DNA from 2 places in the Pseudomonas leptonychotis genome. Region 1 is predicted to be linked to the other one. Evidence: predicted binding sites of a transcription regulator. Region 1 holds the regulator's gene; the other holds the start of a gene.
The links. Region 1 encodes LexA, which represses DNA repair genes until DNA is damaged. Its sites were predicted from a motif close to CTGTNTNNNNANACAG; they were not measured.
Positions count from the first base shown of each region.

Region 2: the regulator LexA is predicted to act here: its motif matches at 13,245-13,260, upstream of recN (DNA repair protein RecN).

Region 1 is NZ_RFLV01000002.1:721,026-736,330, forward strand. Features, by position in the region: gene D8779_RS13985 (aminotransferase-like domain-containing protein) at 1-500, opposite strand, end outside; gene D8779_RS13990 (OmpA family protein) at 767-1,579, opposite strand; gene D8779_RS13995 (DUF4398 domain-containing protein) at 1,576-1,932, opposite strand; gene D8779_RS14000 (substrate-binding periplasmic protein) at 1,942-2,769, opposite strand; gene D8779_RS14005 (alpha/beta fold hydrolase) at 2,880-3,809, shown strand; gene D8779_RS14010 (electron transfer flavoprotein subunit alpha/FixB family protein) at 3,873-4,802, opposite strand; gene D8779_RS14015 (electron transfer flavoprotein subunit beta/FixA family protein) at 4,803-5,552, opposite strand; gene D8779_RS14020 (electron transfer flavoprotein-ubiquinone oxidoreductase) at 5,873-7,537, shown strand; partial or broken gene D8779_RS14025 (IS3 family transposase) at 7,675-8,896, shown strand; gene D8779_RS14030 (S-methyl-5'-thioinosine phosphorylase) at 8,953-9,690, opposite strand; gene nagZ (beta-N-acetylhexosaminidase) at 9,701-10,699, opposite strand; gene D8779_RS14040 (L,D-transpeptidase) at 10,721-11,245, opposite strand; gene D8779_RS14045 (TetR/AcrR family transcriptional regulator) at 11,293-12,000, opposite strand; gene lexA (transcriptional repressor LexA) at 12,270-12,881, shown strand; gene sulA (SOS-induced cell division inhibitor SulA) at 12,967-13,443, shown strand; gene D8779_RS14060 (hypothetical protein) at 13,566-13,799, opposite strand; gene D8779_RS14065 (DUF6586 family protein) at 13,878-14,396, opposite strand; gene topA (type I DNA topoisomerase) at 14,463-15,305, opposite strand, start outside.
Region 2 is NZ_RFLV01000003.1:78,427-93,731, forward strand. Features, by position in the region: gene ftsH (ATP-dependent zinc metalloprotease FtsH) at 1-1,639, opposite strand, end outside; gene rlmE (23S rRNA (uridine(2552)-2'-O)-methyltransferase RlmE) at 1,796-2,428, opposite strand; gene D8779_RS14705 (YhbY family RNA-binding protein) at 2,531-2,842, shown strand; gene D8779_RS14710 (DUF4149 domain-containing protein) at 2,912-3,292, opposite strand; gene greA (transcription elongation factor GreA) at 3,330-3,806, opposite strand; gene carB (carbamoyl-phosphate synthase large subunit) at 3,799-7,023, opposite strand; gene carA (glutamine-hydrolyzing carbamoyl-phosphate synthase small subunit) at 7,060-8,208, opposite strand; gene dapB (4-hydroxy-tetrahydrodipicolinate reductase) at 8,417-9,220, opposite strand; gene dnaJ (molecular chaperone DnaJ) at 9,297-10,421, opposite strand; gene dnaK (molecular chaperone DnaK) at 10,544-12,460, opposite strand; gene grpE (nucleotide exchange factor GrpE) at 12,560-13,129, opposite strand; gene recN (DNA repair protein RecN) at 13,285-14,958, shown strand; gene fur (ferric iron uptake transcriptional regulator) at 15,020-15,305, opposite strand, start outside.

The DNA.
Region 1 (15,305 bases):
ACGCCGGCATCGCGCATGCGGATCGCCACCTGACGGCGCAGCGGTTCGAAACCTGGGCTGAACATATAACTAAAGGCTCGCGCGCTATGGAAGCGGGTAACCTTGGCCAATTGCTGGTGCAACGCGCGCACCGGTAGGTAATCCACATGCGGCACCGCCGCTCCGAGGGGGAACACACCCTCGCGGCGCGACTCAGCAAGCACCTGATTGATGATGCTGCTGCGCGTCACCAGGCCAGGGCGCTCTACGCGGGCGATATCCGGGGTTGGCGCAGTCAGGGCCGGAGTCTGGTGCACATAGAAACCGGATTGAGGGCGCGCGCGAATCAAGCCCTGATCTTCCAGATTGGCGTAAGCCTGCAACACGGTAGCGTGGCTGACGCTGAGCTGCGCACTCATCTTACGCACCGAGGGCACCCGCTCGCCGGGCTGGTAAACACCACGGCGGATGTCTTCCGCCAGCTGTTGAGCGATGCGCTGATAAAGCAACAGATTGGTCATGACCGCGTTCCTGCTTGACTGAACCGTAACAGTAAACCGGCAATATGAAATTGCACCGGTACAGCTCAGTTAATTGTGGGCGATACAATTGCAATCCGCCAGGACTGTAACGGAGCAATAGCAATCAGCTAAAACTGTGCTAGAGCACTCCGCAATCGACAACGAGTGTTCGGCGCGCTTTTAAACGCCGCATTCGGGGCTGTTAGCCTGAATGGCGGGCAATAAAAAGCCCCGGTAAACCGAGGCTGTGCACTGCGCGAGGCAATCTAGCGTGAATCGCCCAGGCGACCCTGTTCATCAGAGAAGACAATCTCGACCCGACGGTTCTGCGCGCGCCCCTTGACGGAGGCATTCTCGGTAACCGGGAAGCTTTCGCCATGCCCCTGCACCGTGATGCGTTTAGCCTCAATGCCGAGATCAACCAGCACGTCCGCCACCGCCTGCGCGCGAGCACGCGAGAGTTGCAGATTTTCCTGAGCATCACCACGGCTGTCCGTGTAACCCTCAATGCGCACGACACGGCGCGGATTGAGCTGGAGGAACTGCACCAATTTGAGCACGGTGCGATTGGCCGAGGCCTTGAGGTCAGAGTGACCGGCATCGAACAGCACATCCCCCAGGGTCATCACCAGGCCACGTTCGCTCTGGCTGGTGGCCAAGCTGACCATCTGCTCTTCGAGCCAATTACTCTGATCCTGCACGCTGAGCAACTTAGCTTCACGCAACGCCAACTGCAGACGCTGGCGCTCCAACTCTAGCTTGACCGCACGCTCTTGGTTCAGGTTAAGCGTGCTCTTTTGCTTGGCGATCGCACTGTACTGCTGGCTGAGATAAGCATAATGCGCGACATCATCGGCGCTGCCCCAGTAGCTCGACAGTCGCTCGGCTTTGGCCAGCGACTCGCCGGCGCGGATCAGATCCTTGGGTGCGCTGCGCAGCACATCAGGATCTTCCTTGACCTGCTGAAAGGCTGTATCCGCGTCTTTTAGGGCCAGGTCACTGGACGTGTGCGATGACGCACAGCCGCTCAACAATACCGCAGCGAAAACAGCGCAAAAGCTTAACTGAGCAGGCTTCATTGCAAGCCTCCCAGCTGTTTGCGCAAGCGGTTGATGGCATTACTCAACTCGGCCAGCTGCATCTGGCTTTTCTGGGTCAAGTGCTCTGCTTCGGCGAGGCGCGCATCCAATTCAGCCTGCTCGGCATACACTCGCGCCTGCTTGAAATCTGTGCCTTGCATGGCCGTTTGCGCCAGGGCGAGCTTTTTCTCAGCCAAAGCCAACGAAGCCGATTGCTCAGCAGAAACACCCAGAGCTTGGGCTTGGCTAAGCGCCTGCTCAGTCAAGCGCAGCTGTTCATTAGGCGCAGGGGCCGATGCACAGGCGCTGAGCATGAACGGCAGCAGTGCCGCACAAATATGTCGATAAATCACAGAATTCCCCTACTGTTCAGCGTCACCGGCGGGGGTGGGCTGTTGATCTTTCCAGCGCTGCAAGTTGCGCTGCAACAAGGTTTCAGGCAAACCGCTGGCGACTGCCTCGGTCATTTTCTTCGCCAACATGCCGCGCAGCCAAGGGTCGTTGCAGGCCGAGTTATGTGACAGCGTCAGGTACAACCCTTCACTGGAGATCGGCGGGTCGAGTACCAGCAGGTCATCCTGTATGCCCAAGCTATCGGCCAGTGCCTGCCCGGGATAGCGTTCATACAGCACATAATCGGTACGCCCCAACAGCAGCTTCTGGAAGGCCTGGGTCAGGCTGGATACGCCTTCCAGAGTCAGATTGCTCTTGGCGTAGGCATCGAACTGCTGGCCAAAACTGTTGTTGACCAAGGTATCGCCCGTACGATCGCGCAGGTCTTCCCAGCCGGCATAGGGAAACTCGGCACCACGATGCACCCACACCACACTGGAGGTGTAGTAGAACGCTGGATGTACATAATCCATCACTTGCAGACGCGGCAGAGTCAGGAATGCGCCGGCAATCAAGTCAACACGTCCAGTTCTGACTTCATCCTGCGCACGCGACCAGGGCCCGGTATAGATGATGTCCACCACCACACCCAACTCTTTGGCCAGGTGCTGGAGCAAGTCAGCATTGGCACCGATCAATTGCTGAGGATTCTGCGGGTCGCGCCAGAGGTATGGCGGGTACTCCGGATTACCGGTAGCCACCAGGCGCTCGCATTTGCCGGCGGCAACGGCAAACGCCGGCATCAGCAGTGCAGCGAACAGCAGGAGAAACGACCTATAAAAACCACGTTCGAGCATTGGCGACTTCTCGGCTTAACCTTGGATGGGCGTCTGGGCCATACATCGGAAGACTTCTAGATCATGCTAGCTTAATACGCATCCATACGAATTCGCGATAAAGACTAACCATGAAAAAACTGATTGCAGCATTGATGCTACTGCTCGCTGGCACCGCCGCCCTGCTCTACCTGTCACCCGCCGCCTTATTGACGAGCATTCAGCTGCTGGAGCGACAGCGTGCCGGACTAAGCCTGAAGCATATCAGCGTGGGCGATCTTAGCATTCATTACTACGAGGGCGGCCCAAGCAGCGCACAAACCATTCTGATGGTGCACGGCTTTGCCGCCAACAAGGACAACTGGCTACGTTTCGCAAGACACCTTAGTCAGGATTACCGAGTTATTGCCCTCGACCTGCCCGGCTTCGGCGCCAGCGACAAACCTGCCGGTAGCTACGACGTGGGCACCCAGACCGAACGCCTGGCCAGCGTGATTGATGCATTGGGAATTGCACAGCTGAACTTGATCGGCAATTCCATGGGCGGACATATCAGCGCGCTATATGCCGCACGCTACCCTGAAAAAGTGTTGACGCTGGCCCTACTAGACAACGCCGGCATCACCTCATCGCAATCTAGCGAACTGCTGCAAAGGCTGCAGCGCGGCGATCCCAATCCGCTGGTGGTGAAAAAACCCGAGGATTTTCAACACCTGCTCGACTTTATCTTCGTGCAACCGCCCTACCTGCCGGAATCGCTCAAAGGCTATTTTGCCGAGCAAGCCATCGCCAATAGCGCACATTACGACCAGGTGTTTGCCCACTTGGTCGGGCGCTATATTCCGCTGGAGCCGGAGTTACCGAAGATCCAGGCACCCACGCTGATCATCTGGGGCGCAGAAGACCGAGTACTGCATGTATCAAGCATTGAAGTGATGCAACCTCTGCTGCGCAAGCCACACGTGGTGATCCTGCCTGACACCGGGCATGCGCCGATGATTGAGCGCCCGGAGTTGACGGCACACCACTACCGCGCCTTTCTCCAGGCCGCACAGAACTAACGAAACGACCCAGCATAAAAAAACCCGCTCAATGAGCGGGTTTTTTCTGGGCGGGGGAACCGGTTAAACCAGTTTTTCCAGCTCAGGTACAGCGTCAAACAGATCAGCCACCAGACCGTAATCGGCCACCTGGAAGATCGGCGCTTCTTCGTCCTTGTTGATCGCAACGATCACCTTGGAGTCTTTCATGCCGGCCAAGTGCTGGATCGCGCCGGAGATACCGACGGCGATGTACAGCTGTGGAGCAACGATCTTGCCGGTCTGACCGACCTGCATATCGTTCGGTACGAAACCTGCGTCGACTGCGGCGCGCGAAGCACCTACAGCCGCGCCCAGCTTGTCGGCCAGGGCGTACAGGTGCTTGAAGTTGTCACCGTTTTGCATGCCACGGCCGCCGGAAACGACGATCTTGGCAGCAGTCAGTTCAGGACGGTCGGACTTGGCCAGCTCTTCACCGACAAAAGCCGATTTACCAGCGTCAGTTGCGCCGCCGACTGCTTCAACGGCAGCAGAACCACCTTCAGCAGCAACCGGATCAAAACCCGTGCTACGCACAGTGATCACTTTCACGGCAGCCGAAGACTGCACAGTAGCGATGGCGTTACCGGCGTAGATCGGACGCTTGAAAGTGTCAGCGCTTTCAACAGCGATGATTTCCGAGATCTGATCAACGTCCAGCGCAGCGGCAACGCGCGGCAGGATGTTCTTACCGTTGCTGGTAGCAGCAGCCAGGATGTGGCTGTAGCCCTTGCCCAGCTCGGCAATCAATGGCGCAACGTTTTCCGGCAACTGGTGAGCAAAAGCAGCGTCGTCAGCAACCAGCACCTTGGCCACGCCAGCAATTTTGCCAGCAGCTTCGGCGGCTGCGCCGCATGCGGCACCGGCAACCAGAACGTGGATGTCGCCGCCGATCTTCGCAGCAGCTGCCACGGTGTTCAGCGTGGCAGGAGCCAGGGCGGCATTGGTGTGTTCAGCGATAACCAGGATAGTCATTTAGATTACCTTCGCCTCGTTCTTCAGTTTCTCGACCAGTTCAGCCACGGACTTGACCTTGATACCAGCGCTGCGAGTAGCAGGCGCTTCGACTTTCAGGGTCTTGACGGTGGAAGCAGTGGAAACACCCAGGTCAGCCGGGGTAACGCTTTCCAGCGGCTTCTTCTTGGCCTTCATGATGTTCGGCAGCGACGCGTAGCGCGGCTCGTTGAGGCGCAGATCGGTGGTCACGATAGCCGGTAAGCTCAACGCAACAGTCTGCAGACCGCCGTCGATTTCGCGGGTTACGTTAACCTTGTCGCCAGCCACTTCAACCTTGGAGGCGAAGGTGCCCTGGCCAAAGCCAGTCAGCGCGCCCAGCATTTGCCCGGTTTGGTTGTTGTCGCTATCGATGGCCTGTTTGCCCATGATCACCAACTGCGGTTGCTCTTTGTCGACCACTGCCTTAAGCAGTTTGGCCACAGCCAGGGAGTTCAGCTCATCGCTGGACTCAACCAGAATGGCGCGATCAGCACCCAGCGCCAGCGCGGTACGCAACTGCTCTTGAGCAGTGGCCGGGCCGATGGTGACGACAACGATTTCGCTCGCCACGCCTTTTTCTTTCAGACGTACAGCTTCTTCCACGGCGATTTCGCAGAAGGGGTTCATCGACATCTTGACGTTGGCAAGATCAACGCCGCTGTTGTCCGCTTTGACGCGAACTTTGACGTTGTAGTCGACCACTCGTTTGACAGCTACAAGAACCTTCATGGATTCCTCGTTACTCTCCGGTGAATAAGAATGTCGCCAGAAGCGAACATGGCGGGAACAGCAGGCCGGCCGGAACCGGGAGTCGGCCAATAACGGCAGACATAAAACCGCCCACATCTTGACCGCACGACCTAGACTGGTCAATACAACGGAGCGGCCAATCGTCAGCGATGTAGTAAGATTCTAACAGCCCTACAGAAAATTCAAACAAACGTTTGTATTGGCCCATTCGAAGGGTCTGGATATAATGCGCCAGCATCGCTCACGGAACGAGCTCGATCGCCAAATAAAATTAGAGAGCCCTGAGTAGGAGATAGCCTGTGGAACGCGAATTTATGGAATTCGACGTCGTCATCGTCGGCGCCGGCCCAGCTGGTTTGTCCGCCGCCTGCCGACTGAAGCAGAAAGCCGCCGAAGCCGGCAAAGAAATCAGCGTCTGCGTGGTCGAAAAAGGCTCCGAAGTCGGCGCACACATTCTGTCCGGCGCGGTGTTCGAACCACGTGCATTGAACGAACTGTTCCCTGACTGGAAAGAGCTCGGCGCACCGCTGAATACCCCGGTCAAGCGCGATGACATCTACGTACTGACCAGTGCGGAAAAATCTACTCGGGTGCCCGACCTGTTTGTGCCCAAGACCATGCACAACGAAGGCAACTACATTATCTCGCTGGGTAACCTGTGCCGCTGGCTGGCTCAGCAGGCAGAGAATCTCGGTGTAGAAATCTACCCTGGCTTCGCCGCTCAGGAAGCGCTGATCAACGAAGCAGGCGCGGTCTACGGCATTCTCACCGGTGACCTCGGCGTCGACCGTGAAGGCAACCCGAAAGAGGGTTATTACACCCCTGGCATGGAACTGCGTGCCAAATACACCCTATTCGCAGAAGGCTGCCGTGGCCACATCGGCAAGCAACTAATCAAACAATACAACCTCGACTCCGAAGCCGACGCCCAGCATTACGGCATTGGCATCAAGGAAATCTGGGACATCGACCCCGCTAAACACGAACAAGGCCTGGTCGTTCACACTGCCGGCTGGCCGCTGGATATCGTTGCCAGTGAAAACACCGGCGGCTCCTTCCTCTACCACCTGGAAAATAACCAGGTAGTAGTCGGCCTGATTGTCGATCTGTCTTACAGCAACCCGCATCTTTCGCCGTTTGATGAATTCCAGCGCTACAAGCATCACCCGGTGATTGCCCAGTACCTGGAAGGCGGCAAGCGCGTTTCTTATGGCGCCCGCGCCATTTGCAAGGGCGGCCTCAACTCGCTGCCGAAGATGGTCTTCAACGGTGGCGCCCTCATCGGTTGCGACCTTGGCACCCTGAACTTCGCCAAGATCAAGGGCAGCCACACCGCCATGAAATCCGGCATGCTCGCTGCCGACGCCGTGGCTGACGCACTGTTTGCTGGCAAAGAAGGCGGTGATCAGCTGACTGGCTACGTAGACGCATTCAAGGCCAGCTGGCTGTACGACGAGCTGTTCCGCAGCCGTAACTTCGGCCCGGCACTGCACAAGTTTGGCCCGCTGATCGGTGGTGGTATCAACTGGCTCGACCAGAACATCTTCGGTGGCAAGATTCCTTTCACCCTGCATGACACCAAGCCGGATTACGCGTGCTTGAAGCTAGCTGCAGACGCGCCGAAAATCAGCTACCCGAAACCCGACGGCAAGCTCAGCTTCGACAAGCTCAGCTCGGTATTCCTCTCCAACACCAACCATGAAGAGGAACAACCCTGCCACCTGAAGCTCACCGACCCGAGCATTCCGCTGGACAAAAACCTGCCGATGTACGACGAACCGGCACAGCGTTACTGCCCGGCCGGCGTATACGAAATCGTGACCAAGGAAGACGGCGAGAAGAAATTCCAGATCAACGCGCAGAACTGCGTGCACTGCAAAACCTGTGACATCAAGGACCCTGCCCAGAACATCAACTGGGTCGCCCCTGAAGGCACAGGCGGGCCTAACTACCCCAACATGTAAGAACCGCCTCGTATCGCTGCGCGTCGGCGAGAAAAGCTCTTAAAGCACGGAAAAGGCTCTCTCGGGAGCCTTTTTTATTTACATTGTCCCGTCCTGAATAAGGTTTACACCTTTATGTCCTTTTTCAGGAGAGTTCCATGACAGAAGGTGAACGACGCAGTCAGCGAGATTATTCGTTGGCTTTTAAACTGGCGATTGTCGATCAGGTCGAAAAAGGCGAACTTAGCTACAAAGCAGCTCAAGACCGCTATGGCATCCAGGGACGATCAACCGTGTTGGTTTGGTTGCGCAAGCATGGTCGTCAAGATTGGAGCCAAGGCGCCTCCATCCGAGCTGGCAGGAGCCGTGTCATGACCGGCCCCAAGTTACCGCTGACTCCCGAGCAGCGCATCAAAGAGCTGGAGCAGCGGCTCGAAGTGGCGACACAGAAAGCCCAGCTTTTCGAAGCCGTGGTGGATGTATTGAAGACCGACTACGGTGTCTCGATCGTAAAAAAGCGACCCGGCAAGTCCTCACGCATAGACACGTCGAAGGGCTAACTATTGGCAGGGCTTGCCAGTTCATGGGGATTAGTCGTCAGGCTCACTACAAACGCAATCGAGCGATTGACGGTAGGACAGATGAAGCAGAAAGCGTCGCGCGGTACGTTCGCCACATTCGGATGCGCCAGCCGCGAGTGGGCACCCGCAAACTGCATTATCTTCTGCATCAACAATCGAACCCTGAGCTGAAAGTAGGCCGTGATCGACTCCTCAGCATCTTGGCCGAGCATCGTCTACTGGTGCTGCCCAAGAGGGCATACCACAAAACCACGCAGAGTTTTCATCGCTTTTATCGGCACCCCAACCTGCTCAAGGAAGGGCCTGGACAGGTGATTGCAACAGCCTCCGAAGATGTCTGGGTGGCCGACATCACGTATCTCCCCGGGCAGCGTGATCCGTTGTATTTGAGCCTGGTTACAGACGCGTTCTCACGCAAAATAGTGGGTCATCACGTGCACCAAAGTCTGCATGCAGACTCCGTTGCTAAAGCCTTCACGGCGGCGTTACGTACACGGCGTAAAGCAGTTCGCTGATTCATCACTCAGATCGTGGGATCCAGTACTGCTCAGCGCTGTACCAAGCGTTGCTCCAACGCCATGAGGTGCGCTGCTCAATGACTGACGGCTATGACTGCTACCAGAATGCGCTGGCTGAGCGGGTGAATGGGATTTTGAAGATGGAGTTTTTGCCTGAGCGCTTTGAAAGCCTTGAACAGGCCCGACAGCTCGTTGGTGAGGCTGTGCATATCTATAACACCGAGCGACCCCATTTAGCCCTGAAATACAAAACGCCCGATGCAATGCATCGGGCGCTGTAGGCCTCACGGGCTAGCTGAAACGGTGTAAACCTATTTAAGGACTAGACACATCTCACTCAATTGGTAAGTACCCGCGCCAACACGGCCTTTACCGTACCCATACCCTCATCCAGCGCGCGCTCGATTTCGGCCATGGTAATCAGCGCGCGGGACTTGCCAGCAGCCGGGTTTACCACCAACGCCAGGCAGGCATAAGGCAGCGCCAGTTCACGGGCCAGCACCGCTTCAGGCATGCCGGTCATACCGACGATGTCGCAGCCATCGCGCTCCATTCGCGCGATCTCGGCAACGGTTTCCAGTCTCGGTCCCTGGGTGCAGCCGTACAAGCCGTGGCTGCTGAACGTACAGCGCTCAGCAGTCAGCGCACTGGCCAACTTGGTGCGCAGCCCAGCGTCATAAGGGTGGCTGAAATCGACGTGCGTAACGTGCTCCAACTCCCCTTCGAAATAAGTGTGCTCACGACCATAGGTGTAGTCGATGATCTGGTGCGGCAAGCAGAAGTGTCCGGTCCCCATAGCCGAGTGAATACCGCCCACCGCATTCACCGCGATAATCGCCTTGGCACCCGCCTCGCGCAACGCCCAGAGGTTGGCCCGGTAATTCACCTGATGCGGAGGGATACGATGGGGATGCCCGTGACGCGCCAGAAACAACACTTCACGACCGGCATAGTCGCCTCTGAGCACCGCCGCAGAAGGCGCGCCATAAGGCGTATCGATATGCAGCGCCGCCTTGATGGTAAGCCCATCCAATTTGGTCAGGCCGGTACCGCCGATAATCGCGTAAACCGTCATGTACTTATCCTCAATCGATTAATTGCGCGGCACGCAGGCTGCCAATCGCGGCCAGCCAACGTGGATCCTGCCGATACTCAACACCCGGATAAGCCTGCCGACGCATACGCGCCAGGCCCTTAGGCGGCAGCACCTTAAGCCGTTGCAAGGCAGTCAGAGCCAACTCTGCAGCAGCGCGGTCATTACACACCAAGCCCATGTCGCAGCCAGCTGACAACGCGGCCTCGATACGACAAGCAGCATCACCCACAACATGGGCGCCAGCCATGGACAGGTCATCGCTGAAAATAACCCCATCGAAGCCCAACTCTCCACGCAGGATTTCCTGCAACCAGCGTCGCGAGAATCCGGCCGGGCCAGCATCTACTTGCGGATAGATGACATGGGCCGGCATCACGGCGGCCAGCTGTTGACTCAACTGACGGAACGGCACGAGATCCGTCGCTCGAATCTCGTCCAAGCTACGCTCGTCTACCGGGATAGCGACATGGGAGTCGGCCTCAGCCCAGCCGTGGCCAGGGAAATGCTTGCCACAGGCCGCCATGCCCGCCGCGTTCATGCCTCGAATAAACGCACCGGCCAGCAAGGTGGCACGCTGTGCATCGCCCTCAAAAGCACGGCTGCCGACCACCGCACTGCGTTGATGATCGAGGTCCAGCACTGGTGCGAAACTCAAATCCAGCCCCACTGCCAATACCTCGGTGGCCATGAGCCAGCCGCACTGCTCAGCCAGGTGCTCGGCATTGGCGTTATCGGCCAACGCGCGCATCGCCGGCAAACGCACAAAGCCCTGGCGTAAACGCTGCACTCGGCCGCCTTCCTGATCCACCGCCAGCAGCAAATCGGGGCGCACAGCACGAATGGCTGCAGACAATTCACGCACCTGACGTGGGTCTTCGATATTGCGCGCAAACAGAATCAAACCACCAACCTGAGGCTGACGCAGGATCTGCCGATCCTCAGCGGTCAGCCATGTACCGGCGACATCCAGCATCAATGAACCGTGCATGGGTGAACTCACAATCAATCCTTAATAAAGAGGCGCAGCAGCCCAGACCGGGCAAGCAGCCTCATCAATCTGAACCGCACAGTGAACCGGCACCCGCGCAAATAGCGCCAACACGTCGCTGTTGCGCATGCGCACACAGCCGTGCGACAGCGCTACGCCCATGGGCTCACTGTCCGGCGTACCGTGTATGTAGATGTAGCGGCGGAAGGTATCGACCTGGCCCAAACGATTGCGCCCAGGCTCGCGACCACTCAACCAGAGGATGCGGCTGAGAACCCAGTCACGCCCGGGAAACTGTGCATGCAATTCAGGCGACCAGACTTCGCCGGTCCAGCGCCGCCCGCGTAGCACCGCTGCGCCTGGCAAGCCATCACCTATCTTCGCACGCACCTGATGCAAGCCTCTGGGCGTGCAGCCGGAACCATTTTGCTCGCCAGAACCATTAAGCGCGGTGGAGACAGGCAGACGCACTTGCAGCTGCCCATTGGCAAAGCCATACAGACACTGATCAGCGAGGGAGATATGGAGGAAATCGAGGACACTCATGGGCAGCTAGCTTAGCGGATAGCATCCACCAAGCCCACCCGAGCAAGTCAAACTTTACTAGGAATAACTGACGCTTTCGCACGTGGCCTGAGCTGGGCACTGGCCAACGCTTCGTCGGTCAGGCCGGTTTCCGAACGCATACCCGCAGCCAGGAACGGCACCATCAGGCGCATGACCTGCTCGAGCGAGGTACTCACACCAAAATCAGTTTCGGACATGGCCCGTAGCGCCTTGATCCCCGACATGCTGAACGCTGCAGCTCCCAGCATAAAGTGCACACGCCAAAACAACTCAAGCGGCGGAATACGCGGAGCGGCTTCATGCACCAACTGCATGTAACGACGGAACACCTTGCCGTAAACCTCTTCCAAATACTTGCGCAGGTGACCCTGACTCTGGCTAAACGCCAAACCCAGCAAGCGCATGAAGATTGAAAGATCGTTACCACTGCGCGGCTTTACCGCCAATGCCTGCTCGACCAGCAACTCAAGCAGTTCTTCCAGGCTAACTTTGCTTTCCGGCTTAGCCTGCCGGCGATCCAGCTCACGTTCCAGGCTTACGCAGAAAGGCCCGAGAAAGCGTGAAAAAACCGCCTGAATCAGGGCCTTCTTGGAGCCGAAATGATAGTTCACTGCGGCGAGATTGACTCCCGCCTTGCTGGTGATCAAACGCAGAGAGGTTTCAGCGAAACCCTTCTCCGCAAAAAGCTGCTCTGCCGCATCGAGAATGCGTTCAACGGTTTCCGACTGGGCCATGACTCTTTTCATCTGAACAAACACTTGTTTGAAACATACGTTTCAGCTGCCCGCCTTGTCAAGCCGGACAAACCATCTTGTGGCCGGGTAGTCACACACACCTGACTGAACACAGCCGTCCTAACTAGACGCCCAGTGGACACCGCAAGTAACAGTGCAGTGCAGCCAACCTAAAGAAGGTGAATTGAGTAGAGATCAGAACGCAAGGATTGCCAATCGTCGATCACTGTATATAATCCCAGTCACTGTACAAAAAAACAGAGCCGACCATGCTAAAACTAACGCCGCGCCAAGCTGAAATTCTCGCCTTCATCAAGCAATGCCTTGAAGACAACGGCTACCCGCCTACCCGTGCGGAGATCGCCTTGAAACTGGGGTTCAAATCACCCAATGCAGCGGAAGAACACCTCAAGGCCCTGGCTCGCAAGGGTGCAATCGAAATGACCCCGGGGGCTTCGCGCGGCATTCGCATTCCAGGTTTTGAACCTCACGCCGAGGAAGATGAAGGCCTGCCGGTGATTGGTCGCGTCGCCGCAGGCGCGCCGATTCTGGCGCAGCAACATATCGAAGAGTCTTGCAAGATCAATCCAGACTTCTTCCACCCCAAAGCCGATTACCTCTTGCGTGTACGTGGCATGAGCATGAAAGACATCGGCATCTTTGACGGTGACTTGCTAGCCGTACATACCACACGTGAGGCCCGGAACGGGCAGGTGGTAGTGGCACGCATTGATGATGAAGTCACGGTCAAACGCTTCAAGCGTGAAGGTAACAAAGTCTGGTTGATCGCCGAAAACCCGGAGTTCGCGCCGATCGAAGTAAACCTGGAAGAACAAGATTTGATTATTGAAGGCCTAAGCGTCGGTGTTATACGCCGCTAGCAGGGCATTAAAAAAGCAGGTGGGGCCTTTCTAACGCACTATCGATAACGCAGGCGGTTTGCTAACACCTGCTGGTGGAGGATCTATGCAGTTCCCGCAATCACTGGACCGTACACAACTGCCGCTGTTCGATGCGTTTATGGCCTCGACAGTGCCACCATTACTTGCCGATAGCAGCGAACTGCCTTGGCAGGATAGCGAGGGCGATGCATTCAGTGAGTTGTCGCTACGCGGCCCCGCAGGGCATTGCCTCAATCTACTTGCACCCATATTGCGTGAGCTCAGCGAGAACCACGACGAGCGCTGGCTGACCCTTGTAGCGCCGCCCTTAAGCCTGACTCAGAGCTGGCTTCGCGAGGCAGGCCTTAACCGCGAACGCATCCTGCTGCTGCACCCGCGCGGCAAGCAGAGCGCATTAGAATTAGCGCAACACGCTCTGAAACTGGGGCGTAGCCACACGGTCGTCAGCTGGCTGCATCCGCTTGAGCGCCACGCACGTCAACGCCTCGAGCACGCGGCCCGCCAAGGTACGGCGCAAAGCTTGAATATCAGCTTGGGATGATTAGTCACAGAGGCGCACAAGGATTGTGCGTGTCAGCCGTCAGATAGAGTCAATATTTGCTGTGAGAAGGGTCTGCGTAAGGGCAGTAGCATTTTAAAGCAGCACTCAGCCGAACTCTGCAATCAATGCAGAACCCGCGGCCCTTCTTCATGTTGAAAGTTATTTTCTGCCAAACGACCAGCCATCTGCACGCCTACGTTAAGCATGGCCTTGGCCACCTCGACATGCTGGCCCTGTAGGAACGCTTTGGCGTCGGCAGAAAAATCCAGCACCACTAACGACTCTTCATCCTCTGCTCGGCGCAAAGCAATGCGCCCATCAGGCAGTTCGACAATTTCTAGGAAGGATGTAGGCATTGGTTTAGCTCTCCACGTAAGACCACCATTGTAACAGCCGACCTAGGCTCCCCCTAGTCCGCCGGTCCAATCAGCGGCTTACCACTCGCTCAATGTTTCCCGAAAGCGCTGCGCTAGAGCCTTCAACTGCTGCCGCCACGTCTCCAAAGCCTGATGAGCTAGAGGCTCAACTTCTTCGTCGAGGCTGATCGCTGTGATTAGCGCTGTAGTCGGGTCAACTTTGCTTTTCTTGCCGGCTTGCGGTGGCTGAAAAAGCGCTGCATAGGCATTGAGCAACTCAGTTACCCAGCTACCGGGGGACTGCGCCAGCTCAACCAGCTCACCTAACTCCTGACTCGGCGCAGCGCTCAGCACCGCTGACGTGAGAAAGCTTTCAACGCGCGGGGCCGCACTGTCGGGCAAACGATAGTAACCAGCAATTTCATGGCACAACCCAAGCAGAGCACCATAAAGATGGAACAGCGCTGCTTCGCGCTCTGCCTGAATCAAAGCCAGCGCATTCATGCTTTGCGCTTGTTCGGCCTTACGCCAGGACTCCAGTGCCAAGCCTGCATAGAAAATTTTCTGATTGGTACGGGTATAGAGTTCATTGGCCATAGCGGCACCCTCCAAAACGGATCGAATAAACAAACGCGCGCCTGACAACAGGCGCGCTCAGCTCGATCAGCTGTTCTTATCTTCGACCTTCCACTTACCGCCATCAAAGAACGCACGCCAGCCGGACGGTTTTCCGTCGACTTCGGTCTGTACGTACTGCTCCTTGGTCTTACGGCTGTAACGAATTACTGCAGCGCGACCTTGAGGATCCTTCTTTGGTGCATCACAGAGAAAATGATACTTGGGATCAATTTCATCGCGGTGCGGAATAATCTCAACAACCAATGGCGCGCGCGTTTCGCGGTTCTTGGGGAATTGACTGGCCGCGAGGAACAGGCCAGATGCGCCATCACGCAGGATGTAGGTGTCGTTGACCTTCTCACACTTGAGCTCCGGCATTTTCACCGGATCCATCTTCGGTGGTGCCGCTTCGCCGCTCTTCAGCAGTTTGCGGGTATTCTTACACTCGCTGTTGGTGCAACCAAAGAACTTGCCGAAGCGCCCGGTTTTCAACTGCATCTGACTGCCGCACTTATCGCAATCCAGGCTCGGACCTTCATAGCCCTTAATGCGGTACTGGCCCTGCTCCACTTCATAACCTGGGCAATCCGGGTTATTGCCGCAAATATGCAACTTGCGGGTTTCATCGAGCAGGTAAGCATCCATGGCGGTCGAGCAGATCGGGCAACGATGCTTGCCCAACAACACCAGCGACTCAGACTCACCTTCGTCGTCAGCGGCAATCTCATCACCCGGCACCAGGTTGACGGTCGCCTTGCAGCGCTCTTTAGGCGGCAATGCATAACCCGAGCAACCCAGGAACACCCCCGTAGACGCCGTACGAATAGTCATTGGCCGCGCGCAATCGCGACAGGCTATATCAGTCAGCGTCGGCGTGTTAGCACGCAT
Region 2 (15,305 bases), on a different contig from region 1:
GCTTTGCGGTGTCAGCAGAAACATTGCTCTGATTGCTGCCCATGCTACGACCAAGGAAGACTTCACCCTCTTCTTCCGCATACATAAGCGGGCCGAGTTTTTCCGACAACCCCCACTTGGTCACCATATTTTTGGCCAGCTGCGTGGCGCGCATGATGTCGTTGGATGCACCGGTGGTGACGCCGTCGAAGCCCAAGGTCATTTCTTCGGCAATCCGCCCACCGAACAACGAGCAAATCTGACTGGTCAACGCACGCTTGCTCAGACTGTAGCGGTCTTCCTCAGGCAGGAACATGGTCACGCCCAGGGCGCGACCGCGCGGGATGATCGACACCTTATAGACAGGATCATGCTCAGGCACCAAGCGCCCAACAATAGCGTGACCGGCTTCGTGGAAGGCGGTATTGAGCTTTTCCTTATCCGACATGACCATGGTCTTGCGCTCGGCACCCATCATGATCTTGTCTTTGGCCAGCTCGAATTCCTTCATCTCAACCACACGCTTACCGGAGCGCGCAGCAAACAAAGAGGCTTCATTGACCAAGTTCGCCAAGTCGGCACCGGAGAAGCCCGGCGTACCACGCGCGATCACACCCGGCGCGACATCTTCGCCCATTGGCACTTTGCGCATATGGACCTTGAGGATTTGCTCGCGACCACGAATGTCCGGCAAACCCACCACAACCTGACGGTCGAAACGCCCTGGACGCAACAGAGCTGGGTCAAGTACGTCTGGACGGTTGGTAGCGGCAATCACGATGATGCCGTCGTTCGCTTCAAAGCCATCCATCTCCACCAGCAACTGGTTGAGTGTCTGCTCACGCTCATCATGACCACCGCCCATGCCTGCGCCACGATGGCGACCAACGGCATCGATTTCGTCGATAAAGATGATGCATGGCGCGTGTTTCTTGGCCTGCTCGAACATGTCACGCACACGAGATGCACCGACACCGACGAACATCTCGACGAAATCCGAACCGGAAATGGTAAAGAACGGAACCTTGGCTTCACCGGCAACGGCTTTGGCCAGCAATGTTTTACCGGTACCAGGCGAACCAACCATCAGCACGCCGCGTGGAATACGACCACCCAGGCGCTGAAACTTGCCTGGGTCGCGCAGAAACTCAACCAGCTCGCTGACTTCTTCTTTGGCCTCGTCACACCCGGCGACGTCAGCAAAAGTGGTTTTAACCTGATCTTCCGACAGCAAACGCGCCTTACTCTTGCCGAAACTCATCGGCCCGCCTTTACCGCCTGCGCCACCTTGCATCTGGCGCATAAAGAACATGAACACCGCGATAATCACCAGGATCGGGAAGCTGGCAACCAGCAACTGAGTCCAGATGCTCTGCTGCTCAGGCTGCTTGCCGACGATCTCGACGTTATTGTCCATCAGGTCCTTGATCAGACCGTTATCCTGAATCGCCGGGCGCACGGTCTCAAATGACGAGCCATCGCTGCGCGTGCCGCTGATGATGAAACCATCAACCGTCACACGCTTAACGCCGCCATCCTGAACCTGCTGGATAAACTGCGAATAATTGAGTTTGTTGGACTCACTCGGGCTGGAAAAATTATTCATCACCGTCACCAAGACGGCGGCGATGATCAGCCACAGGACCAGATTCTTTGCCATGTCGTTCAATTAGCTACCCTCTGAAGCAGGCCCCTTGCTGAAGCGCGCTTCGCATGACGACCAGTTATGTACTGATCTAACTTACTACACAACGCCCACCCCTGGCAGGCGCCGTCTGTAACCCTTTATTTGTTCGGCAGTACACCCAGCACAGGCTCAGGCCTCGGGCTGGCCGCGAAAACCACGCGCCAACATATATTGCTCACGCGAACGATCACGTGAAGACAGCGGCTTGCGCATCTGCACCTTGTCGAACAACTGGCGCACTTGCTTGTGGTATTCAGCAAAGCCTTCGCCCTGGAAGATCTTGATCAGAAAATCACCACCGGGACGCAGAACCCGCGTCGACAAATCCAGCGCCAATTCGCACAGGTACATCGCACGCGGCTGATCCGACTCCCTTACACCACTCATATTGGGGGCCATATCTGAAATAACAAGGTCCACCGGACGCCCCCCGATCGCCTCAAGCAACTGCTCGAACACTGCATCCTCGGTAAAGTCACCCTGAATGAAAGTCACATCCGGGATACTGTCCATCTCAAGGATGTCGGAGGCTATCAGCGTGCCTTTATCACCAATCACCCGACTGGTGACCTGTGACCAGCCACCGGGCGCTGACCCCAGATCGACTACCGTCATGCCAGGCCGGAGGATGCGATCCTTCTCTTGGATCTCTAGGAGCTTGTAGCTGGCGCGCGAACGATAGCCATCCTTCTGCGCCATTTTGACGTAGGGGTCGTTGAAATGCTCTCTCAGCCAACCTTGACTGCTCTTGGTACGGGCCACGCAATACCTCGGTATGTGTAACGCATGAATATCTGGGCGACCCCGAAGGCGCTCGGGTAAACTAACCGTCGTTTTTACCAGATTAAATGCAGGAATCAGATTATGCCGCTCACTCAAGAGCAGAAGAAACAATTCAAATCCATTGGCCACCACCTCAAACCTGTGTTGATCGTGGCTGACAATGGTTTGACCGAAGGCGTACAGGCTGAGCTGGAGCGCGCACTGAGCGACCACGAGCTGATTAAAGTACAACTGCGCATCACTGAGCGCGAAAGCCGCCTAGCCGCCATTAACGAACTGTGCAAAGCCGGCAATGCCGATCTCGTCCAGGTAATTGGCAAAATGGCGTTGATCTATCGCAAAAATCCGAAAGTGAACAAGAACCTGTCCAACGTTCACCGCCATCACGCCTGATCCCGCCGCCACTGCGAGGCGCACACAGCGCCTTCGCAAACATCCTACCGTACACAAAAGCCTGTGCGATCAGACCTTAGGCCTGAAGCGGTCAGGTACCGGTTGCAAGACCAGTAACAACCCGCAGAACGCCATCACTAGGTAGCTGAACATCTGCCATAACCCGGCTGTGGGTAGCCATTGGCGCACGCCAAAGTAACTGACTGCCATTGCTATCACGACCAGCAGCAATTGCCCGCGCATATCGCGCACCAGGCTGACCAAACGCTCGGCTCGAATCAACACCAGCACCTGCACGCACGCACAAACAGCCGCCAAACCGACCAGCAGCGGCCGCAACGTGTCGCCAAGCTCTTCAACCAGCAGCGACGCCAGCCCGACCTTGGATATCGCCGGCATTATCAAAAAATGCAACAACCAGAGGCCGCCGACCCAGAGAGTCTGAGCCAACAACCAACTGATTGCGCCAGCATCACGCGAGCCTGGCTTAGATATGACGAACCTCGACTATTTCGTATTCGATCGGGCCGCCTGGGGTCTGCACGATAACCACATCCCCTTCTGCCTTGCCGATCAAAGCACGCGCGATGGGCGACCCAACCGACAGCTTGCGCTGCTTGATGTTCGCTTCATCCTCACCAACGATCTGATACGTCACGCTTTCATCGGTTTCGCAGTTGGCGATTTCTACAGTCGTGCCGAAAATCACCTTGCCAGTGTGCTCGATGGTGGTGACATCAATAATCACCGCATTCTGCATGCGGCCTTCGATATCACGGATACGTGCCTCGACCATCCCCTGCTGCTCACGAGCAGCGTGGTATTCGGCGTTTTCCTTGAGGTCACCGAGCTCGCGCGCAGTACCAATTTCTTGGCTGAGCTTGGGCCGCAGCACCTTAGTCAGGTGCGCGTGTTCTTCTTCCAGGGCGCGAGCACCCTGAACGGTCATAGGGTATTTAGTCATGCTTGATTCCTGCATGCAGATCCTGCAGCCGGCGCACGGTCTTTTCTGGACCAAATTTGAGCGCTTCACAGATCGCCTGCCCCGCCGCAATGGTGGTGGTGCAATAGATCTTGTGCTGCAGGGCGTTACGACGAATGGAGTAGGAGTCGGCGATGGACTGACGACCTTCGGTGGTATTAATGATCAGGGTGACTTCGTCATTCTTGATCATGTCGACCACGTGCGGACGACCCTCGGTCACCTTGTTAACCCGGCGTACGGGCAAGCCAGCGGCCTCGATCACTTTAGCGGTGCCTGCGGTGGCCACCACTTCGAAGCCCAGCGCGACCAGATCGCGAGCGACTTGCACGGCTTCCGGCTTGTCGTCTTCACGCACACTGATAAAGGCGCAACCGGTGTTCGGCAGAATTTCGCTGGCTCCCGACTGGGCTTTAGCGAAGGCTTCGCCGAAGGTATCACCCACGCCCATGACTTCACCGGTGGACTTCATTTCCGGGCCAAGGATTGGGTCAACACCCGGGAATTTAGCGAACGGGAACACCGCTTCTTTAACGCTGAAATACGGCGGGATGATCTCTTTGGCGTAACCGGCTTCAGCCAGCGACTTGCCCGCCATCACACGGGCAGCCACTTTGGCCAAGGAGACACCGACGCACTTGGAGACGAACGGCACGGTACGCGAGGCGCGCGGGTTCACTTCGATGACGAAGATGTCCTCGCCCTGCACAGCCATCTGCACGTTCATCAGACCAACTACACCCAGCTCCAAGGCCATTTTCTTGACCTGATCGCGGATCTCATCCTGGATATGCGCCGGCAGCGAGTATGGCGGCAGTGAGCACGCCGAGTCGCCGGAGTGCACACCTGCCTGCTCGATGTGCTGCATGATCGCGCCGATTACCACGGTCTCGCCATCGCACACCGCGTCGATATCGACTTCGATGGCGCAGTTGAGGAAGTGGTCGAGCAGCACCGGGCTGTCATTCGACACTTTTACCGCTTCGCGCATATAACGCTTGAGCTCGTCTTCTTGGTAGACAATCTCCATCGCACGACCGCCCAGCACATAGGACGGACGCACCACCAACGGATAACCAATCACTTTCGAATGCGCCAGCGCTTCGTCTTCGCTACGCGCGGTGGCGTTGGCAGGCTGACGCAGACCAAGGCGCTGCACCATCTGCTGGAAGCGCTCACGGTCTTCGGCACGATCGATCGCGTCAGGCGAAGTACCGATAATCGGCACGCCTGCTTCTTCCAAGGCGCGGCAAATCTTCAATGGCGTCTGACCGCCGTATTGCACGATCACACCTTTCGGCTGCTCGACACGGACGATTTCCAGTACGTCTTCCAGGGTCACCGGCTCGAAATACAGACGATCAGAGATGTCGTAGTCGGTCGAGACGGTTTCCGGGTTGCAGTTGACCATGATGGTTTCATAACCATCTTCACGCAGTGCCAGCGCCGCATGCACACAGCAATAATCGAACTCGATACCCTGACCGATACGGTTAGGGCCACCGCCAAGGATCATGATCTTGTCGCGGCTCGACGGATTGGCCTCGCACTCTTCCTCATAGGTCGAGTACATGTAGGCGGTGTCGGTAGCGAACTCGGCGGCGCAGGTGTCAACGCGCTTGTACACCGGCAGCACCTTGAGCTTATGGCGCTGGCTGCGCAGGGTTTTCTCGGTCACACCCAGCAGCTTGGCCAGGCGAATATCGGAGAAGCCTTTGCGCTTGAGCTTGTACATCGAGTCACGGTCGATGCTGGACAGGGCCAGCGTCTTGATCCGCTCTTCGTCTTTGATCAGGTCTTCGATCTGCACCAAGAACCATTCATCGATATTGGTCAGCTCGAAGACTTCTGCCACGGTCTTGCCCGCACGGAAAGCATCGCCGATGTACCAGATGCGGTCGGCGCTGGGCACGGTGAGCTCGCGACGCAGGGTGCTTTCGACTTCGGGATCAGCCAGATCGAGCATCGGATCGAGGCCTGAAACGCCTACCTCCAAGCCACGCAGCGCTTTCTGCAGGGACTCCTGGAAGGTGCGGCCGATGGCCATGACTTCACCCACCGACTTCATCTGGGTGGTCAGGCGCGCGTCGGCTTTAGGGAACTTCTCGAAGGCGAAACGCGGGATTTTGGTCACAACGTAGTCGATGGCCGGCTCGAACGAAGCCGGGGTGCGGCCGCCGGTGATGTCGTTGGAGAGCTCATCGAGGGTGTAACCGACAGCCAGCTTGGCGGCGATCTTGGCGATCGGGAAGCCGGTAGCTTTGGAGGCCAGTGCCGAGGAACGCGACACGCGCGGGTTCATCTCGATCACCACCATGCGGCCAGTATTCGGGCAGATGCCGAACTGCACGTTGGAGCCGCCGGTTTCCACGCCGATCTCACGCAGTACCGCCAAGGAGGCGTTACGCAGGATCTGGTATTCCTTGTCCGTCAGGGTCTGCGCGGGCGCTACGGTGATCGAATCACCGGTGTGCACGCCCATCGGGTCGAAATTTTCGATGGCGCAGACGATGATGCAGTTGTCCTTTTTGTCGCGGACCACTTCCATCTCGTACTCTTTCCAGCCGATCAACGATTCGTCGATCAGCAGCTCGCTGGTCGGCGACAGGTCGATACCGCGGGCGCAGATTTCTTCGAATTCTTCGCGGTTGTAAGCGATGCCGCCGCCGGTGCCGCCCATGGTGAAGGACGGCCGGATGATGCAGGGGAAGCCAACCTTATCCAGCACGCCGTAGGCTTCTTCCATGTTGTGCGCGATACCGGAAACCGGGCAGGCCAAACCGATGTCTTTCATCGCCTTGTCGAAGCGCGAACGGTCTTCGGCTTTGTCGATGGTGTCGGCGTTAGCACCGATCATCTCGACGCCAAACTTTTCCAGCACGCCGTGCTTTTCCAGGTCCAGTGCGCAGTTCAGTGCGGTCTGGCCACCCATGGTCGGCAGCAGGGCGTCTGGACGCTCCTTCTCGATGATCTTGGCCACGGTGGACCACTTGATCGGCTCGATGTAGGTGGCGTCGGCCATGGCCGGGTCAGTCATGATGGTGGCTGGGTTGGAGTTCACCAGGATGACGCGGTAGCCCTCTTCTTTCAGGGCTTTACACGCTTGAGCACCGGAGTAGTCGAACTCGCAGGCCTGGCCGATAACGATCGGGCCAGCGCCGAGGATCAGGATGCTTTTAATATCTGTACGTTTTGGCATAGCGGTTACTCGAATCCTTGGGTCAGTCGGCGAGGTTTAGCGGCGCTTGGCCATGGTTTCGATAAAGCGGTCAAACAGCGGGGCCACATCGGCTGGGCCGGGGCTCGCTTCAGGGTGCCCCTGGAAGCTGAAAGCATCCTTGTCAGTGCGCTCGATGCCCTGCAGGGAGCCATCGAACAGCGACTTATGGATCGCGCGCAGATTGCTCGGCAGGCTGTCTTCATCCACGGCAAAACCGTGGTTCTGACTGGTGATCATCACCACACCGGTTTTCAGGTCTTGTACTGGGTGGTTAGCACCATGGTGACCGTGGCCCATTTTCAGGGTCTTGGCACCAGAAGCCAGGGCCAGCAACTGGTGGCCGAGGCAGATGCCAAATACCGGGATGTCGGTTTCCAGCACGTCTTTGATCGCTTGGATGGCGTAATCGCACGGCTCAGGATCGCCCGGGCCGTTGGACAGGAACACACCATCGGGATTGAGTGCCAACACGTCGTTCGCCGGAGTTTGCGCCGGTACCACAGTCAAACGGCAACCACGCTCAACCAGCATGCGCAGGATGTTCCACTTAACACCGTAATCGTAAGCGACCACGTGATACTTCAGCTCATTAGCCGGGACTTCTGGATGGCTGTCGGTTTCTAGATTCCACACATTAGAGCGCCACTCGTAACGCTCGGTGCAGCTGACCACCTTGGCCAGATCCATGCCTTTCAGGCCAGGGAAGCTACGCGCCAATTCCAGGGCTTTTTCTTCGGTAGCGTCGTCGCCTACGAGGATGCAGCCGTTCTGCGAGCCCTTCTCACGCAGAATGCGGGTCAGGCGACGGGTATCGATGCCGGCGATGGCGACGGTACCGCTCTCTTTCAGGTATTCATCCAGCGGTTGCTTGTTACGCCAGTTGCTGGAGGTCAGCGGCAGGTCACGAATGATCAGCCCGGCGGCCCATACACGATTGGACTCAGCATCTTCCGGCGTGGTGCCGGTGTTGCCGATATGCGGATAGGTCAGGGTAACGAGCTGTTGGGCATAGGAAGGATCGGTAAGGATTTCCTGATAGCCGGTCATGGCGGTGTTAAAAACCACCTCACCAATAGTCTGGCCATCGGCACCGATGGCCTCGCCACGAAAAATACTGCCATCAGCAAGAGCCAAAATGGCAGGTTTAAGGGCTGGCTTACTCAAGAAAACCTCCGAAGATCAAATCGTGAAGCAAACGCAGATTGTAAAAAAGCGGGATGACGTATGCACCGTCACCCCGCTTTTTTATCTGATTCATTCTGCGCAACTTTAGTGGACACACTAAAGCAGAAAGCTTACAGGAAACTGCCTTTTTGGTCCACCACCGGTGCGACTAAGACCCAGGCAAAAGCCACTACTGCGACAGAATGCCTCAGTTGAGCCCCAGAACGTCTTGCATGTCATACAGCCCTGGCTCGCGCTTATGCAGCCACAACGCCGCGCGCACTGCGCCTTTGGCAAAGGTCATACGGCTCGAAGCTTTATGTGTAATCTCCACCCGCTCACCATCGGCAGCGAACAGCACAGTGTGATCACCGACCACATCGCCGGCGCGCACAGTGGCAAACCCGATGGTTTCGCGCTCGCGCGCACCGGTCTGGCCTTCGCGCCCATAGACGGCGACCTTGTGCAGATCTCGCCCCAGCGCATTGGCCACGACTTCACCCATGCGCAGCGCAGTACCGGAAGGCGCATCGACCTTGTGGCGGTGGTGCGCTTCGATGATTTCGATATCCACGTCATCACCCAACACGCGCGCGGCGGTATCCAGCAATTTCAGGCACAGATTGACGCCAACGCTGAAGTTGGCGGCAAACACGATCGGAATCTGCTTGCCGGCATCGGCCAGCAGCTGCTTTTCTTCTGGCGAAAAACCGGTGGTGCCAATGATCATGGCCTTACCGGCCTGACGGCAGACTTCCAAGTTTTTCAGGGTGACCGAAGGATGGGTAAAGTCGATCAGCACATCGAACTGATCGAGCACCGCGCTCAGATCACCGACCAGGTTGACGCCGATCTTGCCCTGCGCGACCAGCTCACCGACATCCGCACCGACCAGGCTACTGTCAGCACGATCAACCGCCGCACTCAGCTGCGCGCCATCGGCCAATTGCACGGCCTCGATCAGGGTTTTACCCATGCGCCCAGCGGCGCCCATCACTGCAATACGTTGCATAGAACTTAACTCCAAACTGCAAGCCACAAGTTGTGGGGTGCCAACTCAGCCGCACCGCACAACTTGCCGCCCGAGGTTACAGGTCGCCAAAGAAGCGCTTAACACCCTCGAACCAGCCATTGGCCTTCGGCGAGTGCGAGCTATTGCCCTCCAGGGTTTTGCGGAACTCGTCCAACAGCTCGCGCTGACGCTTATCAAGATTGACCGGGGTTTCCACCGCCACCTTGCACATCAGATCGCCCGCACCACCACCGCGCACCGGGGCCACGCCCTTGCCGCGCAAACGGAACATCTTGCCGGTCTGGGTGCCTTCAGGGATTTTCAGTTTGACCCGACCGTCCAGGGTTGGCACTTCCAGTTCGCCACCCAGGCCTGCATCAGCAAAGCTGATCGGTACTTCGCAATACAGGTGCTTACCGTCGCGCTGGAAGATCGCATGCTCGCGCACATTCACCACAACGTACAGATCGCCCGCAGGGCCACCCATCGCACCCGCCTCGCCCTCCCCGGTCAGACGGATGCGGTCACCGGTATCAACGCCCGCTGGCACTTTCACCGACAGGGTTTTGCTTTCTTCCACACGCCCCTGACCATGGCACGAGCCGCACGGGTCAGTGATCATCTTGCCGCTGCCATGGCAGCGTGGGCAGGTTTGCTGCACCGAGAAGAAGCCTTGCTGCATGCGCACCTGGCCAATACCGCCACAGGTGGTGCAGGTGACTGGCGCCGTGCCTTTTTTCGCACCCGAGCCATCGCATGGCTTGCAGTTGACCAGCGTCGGTACGCGAATGGTCACCGTGGTGCCGCGCACAGCCTCCTCCAGATCCAACTCCAAGGTATAACGCAGGTCGCTGCCACGCTGCGCGCCACCACGCTGGCCGCCACGCTGGCCACCAAAGAAGTCACTGAATACATCACCGAAGATGTCGGAGAAATTCGCCCCGCCTGGGCCGCCACCGCCGCCACCCATTTGCGGATCAACACCGGCGTGGCCGTATTGATCGTACGCCGAACGTTTGGCCGCATCGGACAGCACTTCGTAAGCCTCGTTGGCTTCCTTAAACTTCTCTTCCGAGGCTTTGTCGTCGGGATTGCGGTCCGGGTGATGCTTCATGGCCAGGCGGCGATAAGCCTTTTTCAGCTCCGCCTCACTGACACCGCGCTCAACACCGAGCACCTCATAAAAGTCACGTTTAGCCATAAGTCTTCAACACCTTAAAATCGTCTACTCCAGACACGCCAACGCGGGAGCAAGCTCCCGCGCGGCGAATCATGCCGGGCGCAACTCGCGCCACGCCCGGCCAGAACGGCATAAGCTTGCGCTTACTTGTTGTCTTTAACTTCTTCGAACTCAGCGTCGACTACATCATCACCTGCGTCCTGAGCTTGCTCAGCGCCTTGCTCAGCAGCACCTGGCTGCGGCTGCTCGGCATACATCTTCTGCGCCAGCGGAGCAGTGACTTCGGACAGCGCGGTCATCTTGGCTTCGATATCAGCCTTGTCGTCGCCTTTAACCGCCACTTCCAGTGCGCTCAGCGCAGTTTCGATGGCTGCCTTCTCATCAGCAGTGGCTTTGTCGCCTGCTTCAGTGATCATCTTGCGAGTGGCGTGTACCAGTTGGTCGCCCTGGTTACGCGCAGTAGCCAGCTCTTCGAACTTGCGGTCTTCCTCGGCATTAACCTCGGCGTCACGCACCATCTGCTCGATTTCTTCCTCGGAGAGACCGGAGTTGGCCTTGATCACGATGGACTGAGTCTTGCCGGTGGCCTTGTCTTTCGCGCCAACGTGCAGGATGCCGTTAGCGTCGATGTCGAAGGTCACTTCGATCTGCGGTACGCCACGCGGTGCTGGCGGAATCTCAGCCAAGTCGAACTTGCCCAGCGACTTGTTACCGCTGGCCTGCTTACGCTCGCCCTGCAGCACGTGAATAGTCACAGCGCCTTGGTTGTCGTCGGCAGTCGAGAACACTTGCGATTTCTTGGTTGGAATCGTGGTGTTCTTCTCGATCAGCGCGGTCATCACGCCGCCCATGGTTTCGATACCGAGGGTCAGCGGGCTAACGTCGAGCAGCAGCACGTCTTTCACATCACCCGAGAGTACTGCGCCTTGGATAGCGGCACCCATGGCCACGGCTTCGTCCGGGTTAACGTCTTTACGCGCTTCTTTACCGAAGAACTCGGTGACCAGCTTCTGCACCAACGGCATACGGGTCTGACCGCCGACCAGGATCACGTCGTTGATCGCGCCAACGTCGATACCAGAGTCTTTCAATGCGATGCGGCAAGGTTCGATGGTGCGCTGAACCAGGTCTTCTACCAGCGCTTCAAGCTTGGCGCGGGAGATTTTTACGTTCAAGTGCTTAGGACCGCTGGCGTCTGCTGTGATGTATGGCAGGTTCACATCGGTCGAATTGCTCGAAGACAGTTCGATCTTGGCTTTCTCAGCGGCTTCTTTCAGGCGCTGCATCGCCAGCGGGTCACCCTTAAGGTTCATGCCGCTTTCTTTCTTGAATTCGTCAACGAGGTAGTCGATCAGACGAATATCGAAGTCTTCACCGCCGAGGAAAGTGTCGCCGTTAGTGGCCAACACTTCGAACTGGTGCTCACCGTCGACTTCAGCGATTTCAATTACGGAAACGTCGAACGTACCGCCACCCAGGTCATAAACGATCACGGTGTGATCGCCCTTGGCCTTGTCCATACCGTAAGCCAGTGCGGCTGCGGTTGGCTCGTTGATGATGCGCTTAACGTCCAGACCAGCAATACGGCCGGCATCTTTAGTGGCCTGACGCTGGCTGTCGTTGAAGTAAGCCGGAACGGTAATCACCGCTTCGGTCACCGCTTCACCGAGGTAGTCTTCGGCGGTCTTCTTCATCTTTTTCAGAATTTCAGCCGAGATCTGTGGCGGTGACATTTTCTGGCCGTTCACTTCAACCCAAGCATCGCCGTTATCTGCCTTGGAAATCTTGTAAGGCACCATCTGGATGTCTTTCTGCACGACTTCTTCGTCAAAACGACGACCGATCAGACGCTTTACCGCGTACAGCGTGTTGTGCGGATTGGTCACTGCTTGGCGCTTGGCCGACTGACCGACCAGAATCTCGCCATCATTGGCGTAGGCAATGATCGACGGCGTGGTGCGTGCACCTTCGGCGTTTTCAATAACTTTGGCTTTGCCGTTTTCTAGAACGGAGACGCAGGAGTTAGTGGTCCCCAGGTCGATACCGATAATTTTGCCCATCTTTACTCTCCCGAAACTTTGATAATCCCGCTGCTGTTTATTGACAGCTGCGGTAGCACTAAAACGCTTGACTGTTTAATGGGGGCGGCTCGGTGAATTTCAAGCCTGCTCATCAATCGAGGGTGGCGCTTCCACCGGAGCCTTGCTGACCACCACCATGGCGGGGCGCAACAAGCGGCCGTTGAGCATGTAGCCCTTCTGGAACACCTTGAGCACGCTATTAGGCTCGACGCTAGTGCTTTCCTGCATTGCCATGGCCTGGTGATGCTCGGCATTGAACGGCGCACCGTGCGGGTCGATAGCATCCAACTGGAAACGCTTAAGGGTGTCGTGGAACAACTTGAGCGTCAGCTCCATGCCCTCACGCACCGCTTTGATTGCTTCGTCATCCGGACTGGATAGCTCAAGGCCGCGCTCCAGACTGTCCACCACCGGCAGCAAGTCATTGGCGAATCGCTCCAGCGCAAATTTGTGCGCTTTTTCTACATCTTGCTCGGCGCGACGGCGCACGTTCTGCAGATCGGCAGCCACACGCAGCGATTGATCCTGCGCAGCGGCCAGTTGCTCTTCCAGCGCTTGCACGCGAGCAACTAAGTCATCGCCCGCAGCGGCTTCAGCCGCTGTTTGTACATCGGGGTTCTGCGTATCCAGGGTCTGTTCGTCAGCCATGCGTCTCTCCTCTTAAAATTCGACGCGAGCCTCAACTCACGTGCTTGACCGGTATATGGGGGCAAAAAATATGCTTTCAAGGACAGCAGATGGATTGTCAGCCCACAAAAAAACACTGTATAAATAACCAGACATGAACTTGGGAGGCCCTCACCATGCTGGTGCACCTGTCCGTACACAACTACGCCATTGTTGAACACCTTGACCTAGAGCTAGACGCCGGCATGAGCGTGATCAGCGGCGAAACCGGCGCAGGCAAATCCATCATGCTCGACGCCCTCGGCCTGACCCTGGGTGATCGCGCCGACAGCGGCGTGGTGCGCCCCGGTGCAGACAAAGCGGACATCCTCGCCAGCTTCGACCTGAGCAACATTGCCGAGGCCCGCGCCTGGCTGGCGGAGCGCGACCTAGAAAACGACGGCCCGTGCATCCTGCGCCGCGTGATAACTGCCGAAGGCCGCTCGCGGGGTTATATCAACGGTTCACCCTGCCCCCAAGGCGACCTCAAAGCCCTGGGTGAACTGTTGATCGACATCCATAACCAGCATGAACACCAATCATTGCTAAAGCCGGAGACCCACCGCCGTCTGCTCGATGAATATGCCGGCAGCCAGGAACTGGCGCGCCAAGTGCAACTCGCCGCACAGCGCTGGAAGCAAACCAAGAATGAGCTGGAGCGTGTATCCAGCATCGGCGACGAGCAGCGCGCCCGTCATCAGCTGCTCAGCTATCAACTTGAGGAGTTGGATAATCTGGCCCTTGGCGAAAATGAACTGGAACAGCTTGAGCTGGAACACAAAAATCTGACCAACGCCGAAAGTCTGCTCAGCGCCTGCCGTCTGGTCATTGAGCAATGCAGCGAGAATGACGCTGGCAACGTGCTGTCCGCACTCACCAACAGCCTCAACCGTCTCGGTGCCTTTCAGGGTCAGCCAGGGGCGCTCAGCGAGGCCACTAACCTGCTGGCCAGTGCGCAGATTCAGGTCGAAGAAGCCGTTGGCGAACTGAATCGCTTTCTCGATCATTTCGACGCCGACCCCGAGCGCCTACGACAGATGGAAGAGCGCTTGGATGCGATTTACACCCTGGCGCGCAAGCACCGCATACAGCCCAGTGAACTGGGCGCCAGGCAGCAGCAGTTGTTCGAAGAACTGGAAAGCCTGAATGCCGACGACCAGGCCGCTGAACGCCTGACAGACGAGCTGGCGGCCTTCGCGCGCCACTACCAAGACAAAGCGACGGAACTCAGCACCCTGCGCAATAACGCCGCTGGCCAACTGGCCAGTGCGGTAGAAGTGGAGATGCAGACCCTCGGCATGCCGGGCGGGCGCTTCAATATCAAGCTCAGTGCCAACAGCAACAGCGAACCACACCCCAATGGCCTAGAACAGTTGGAGTTTCTGGTCAGCGCCAACCCTGGCCAACCGCTGAAAGCCCTGGCCAAGGTCGCCTCGGGTGGCGAACTGTCGCGTATCAGCCTGGCGATTCAGGTCATCACCGCGCAAACCTCGCGCGTACCTACCCTGGTCTTCGATGAGGTCGATGTCGGCATCGGCGGCCCCACCGCCGAAGTGGTCGGGCAGCTGCTACGCCGTCTCGGCGAACGCGGCCAGGTTTTGACCGTTACTCACTTGCCGCAAGTTGCTGCCCAAGGCCATCAGCATCTGTTCGTACACAAAGTGCGTGAAAGCGACGCCACACGCACCGCAGTCAGCAAACTCAGCTCGACGCAACGGGTTGAGGAAATCGCGCGCATGCTTGGCGGTGTCGATTTGACCGAAGAATCACTTGCCCACGCGCGCCAGATGGTCGGCAGCGCTCAAGCCTGATTTAAAAGCCGCAGAAAGCACAAAGGCGACCCTGGGGTCGCCTTTGTCATGCCTGCGTCAATCAGGTTTTCTTGCGTACATACAGCACAAGATTGTGATCAACCAACTCAAAACCGTGCTCTTTGACGATTTCTTTCTGGCGTTTTTCAATCTCGGCATCGAAGAACTCGATCACTTCACCGGAATCGACACAAACCATATGGTCGTGATGGCCGCTGTCCGCCAACTCGAAGACCGCATGACCGCCATCGAAGTTGTGACGAACCACCAAACCGGCCGCCTCAAACTGGGTTAATACACGGTAGACAGTCGCCAAACCCACGTCATCGCCCGCCTCCATCAGTGCC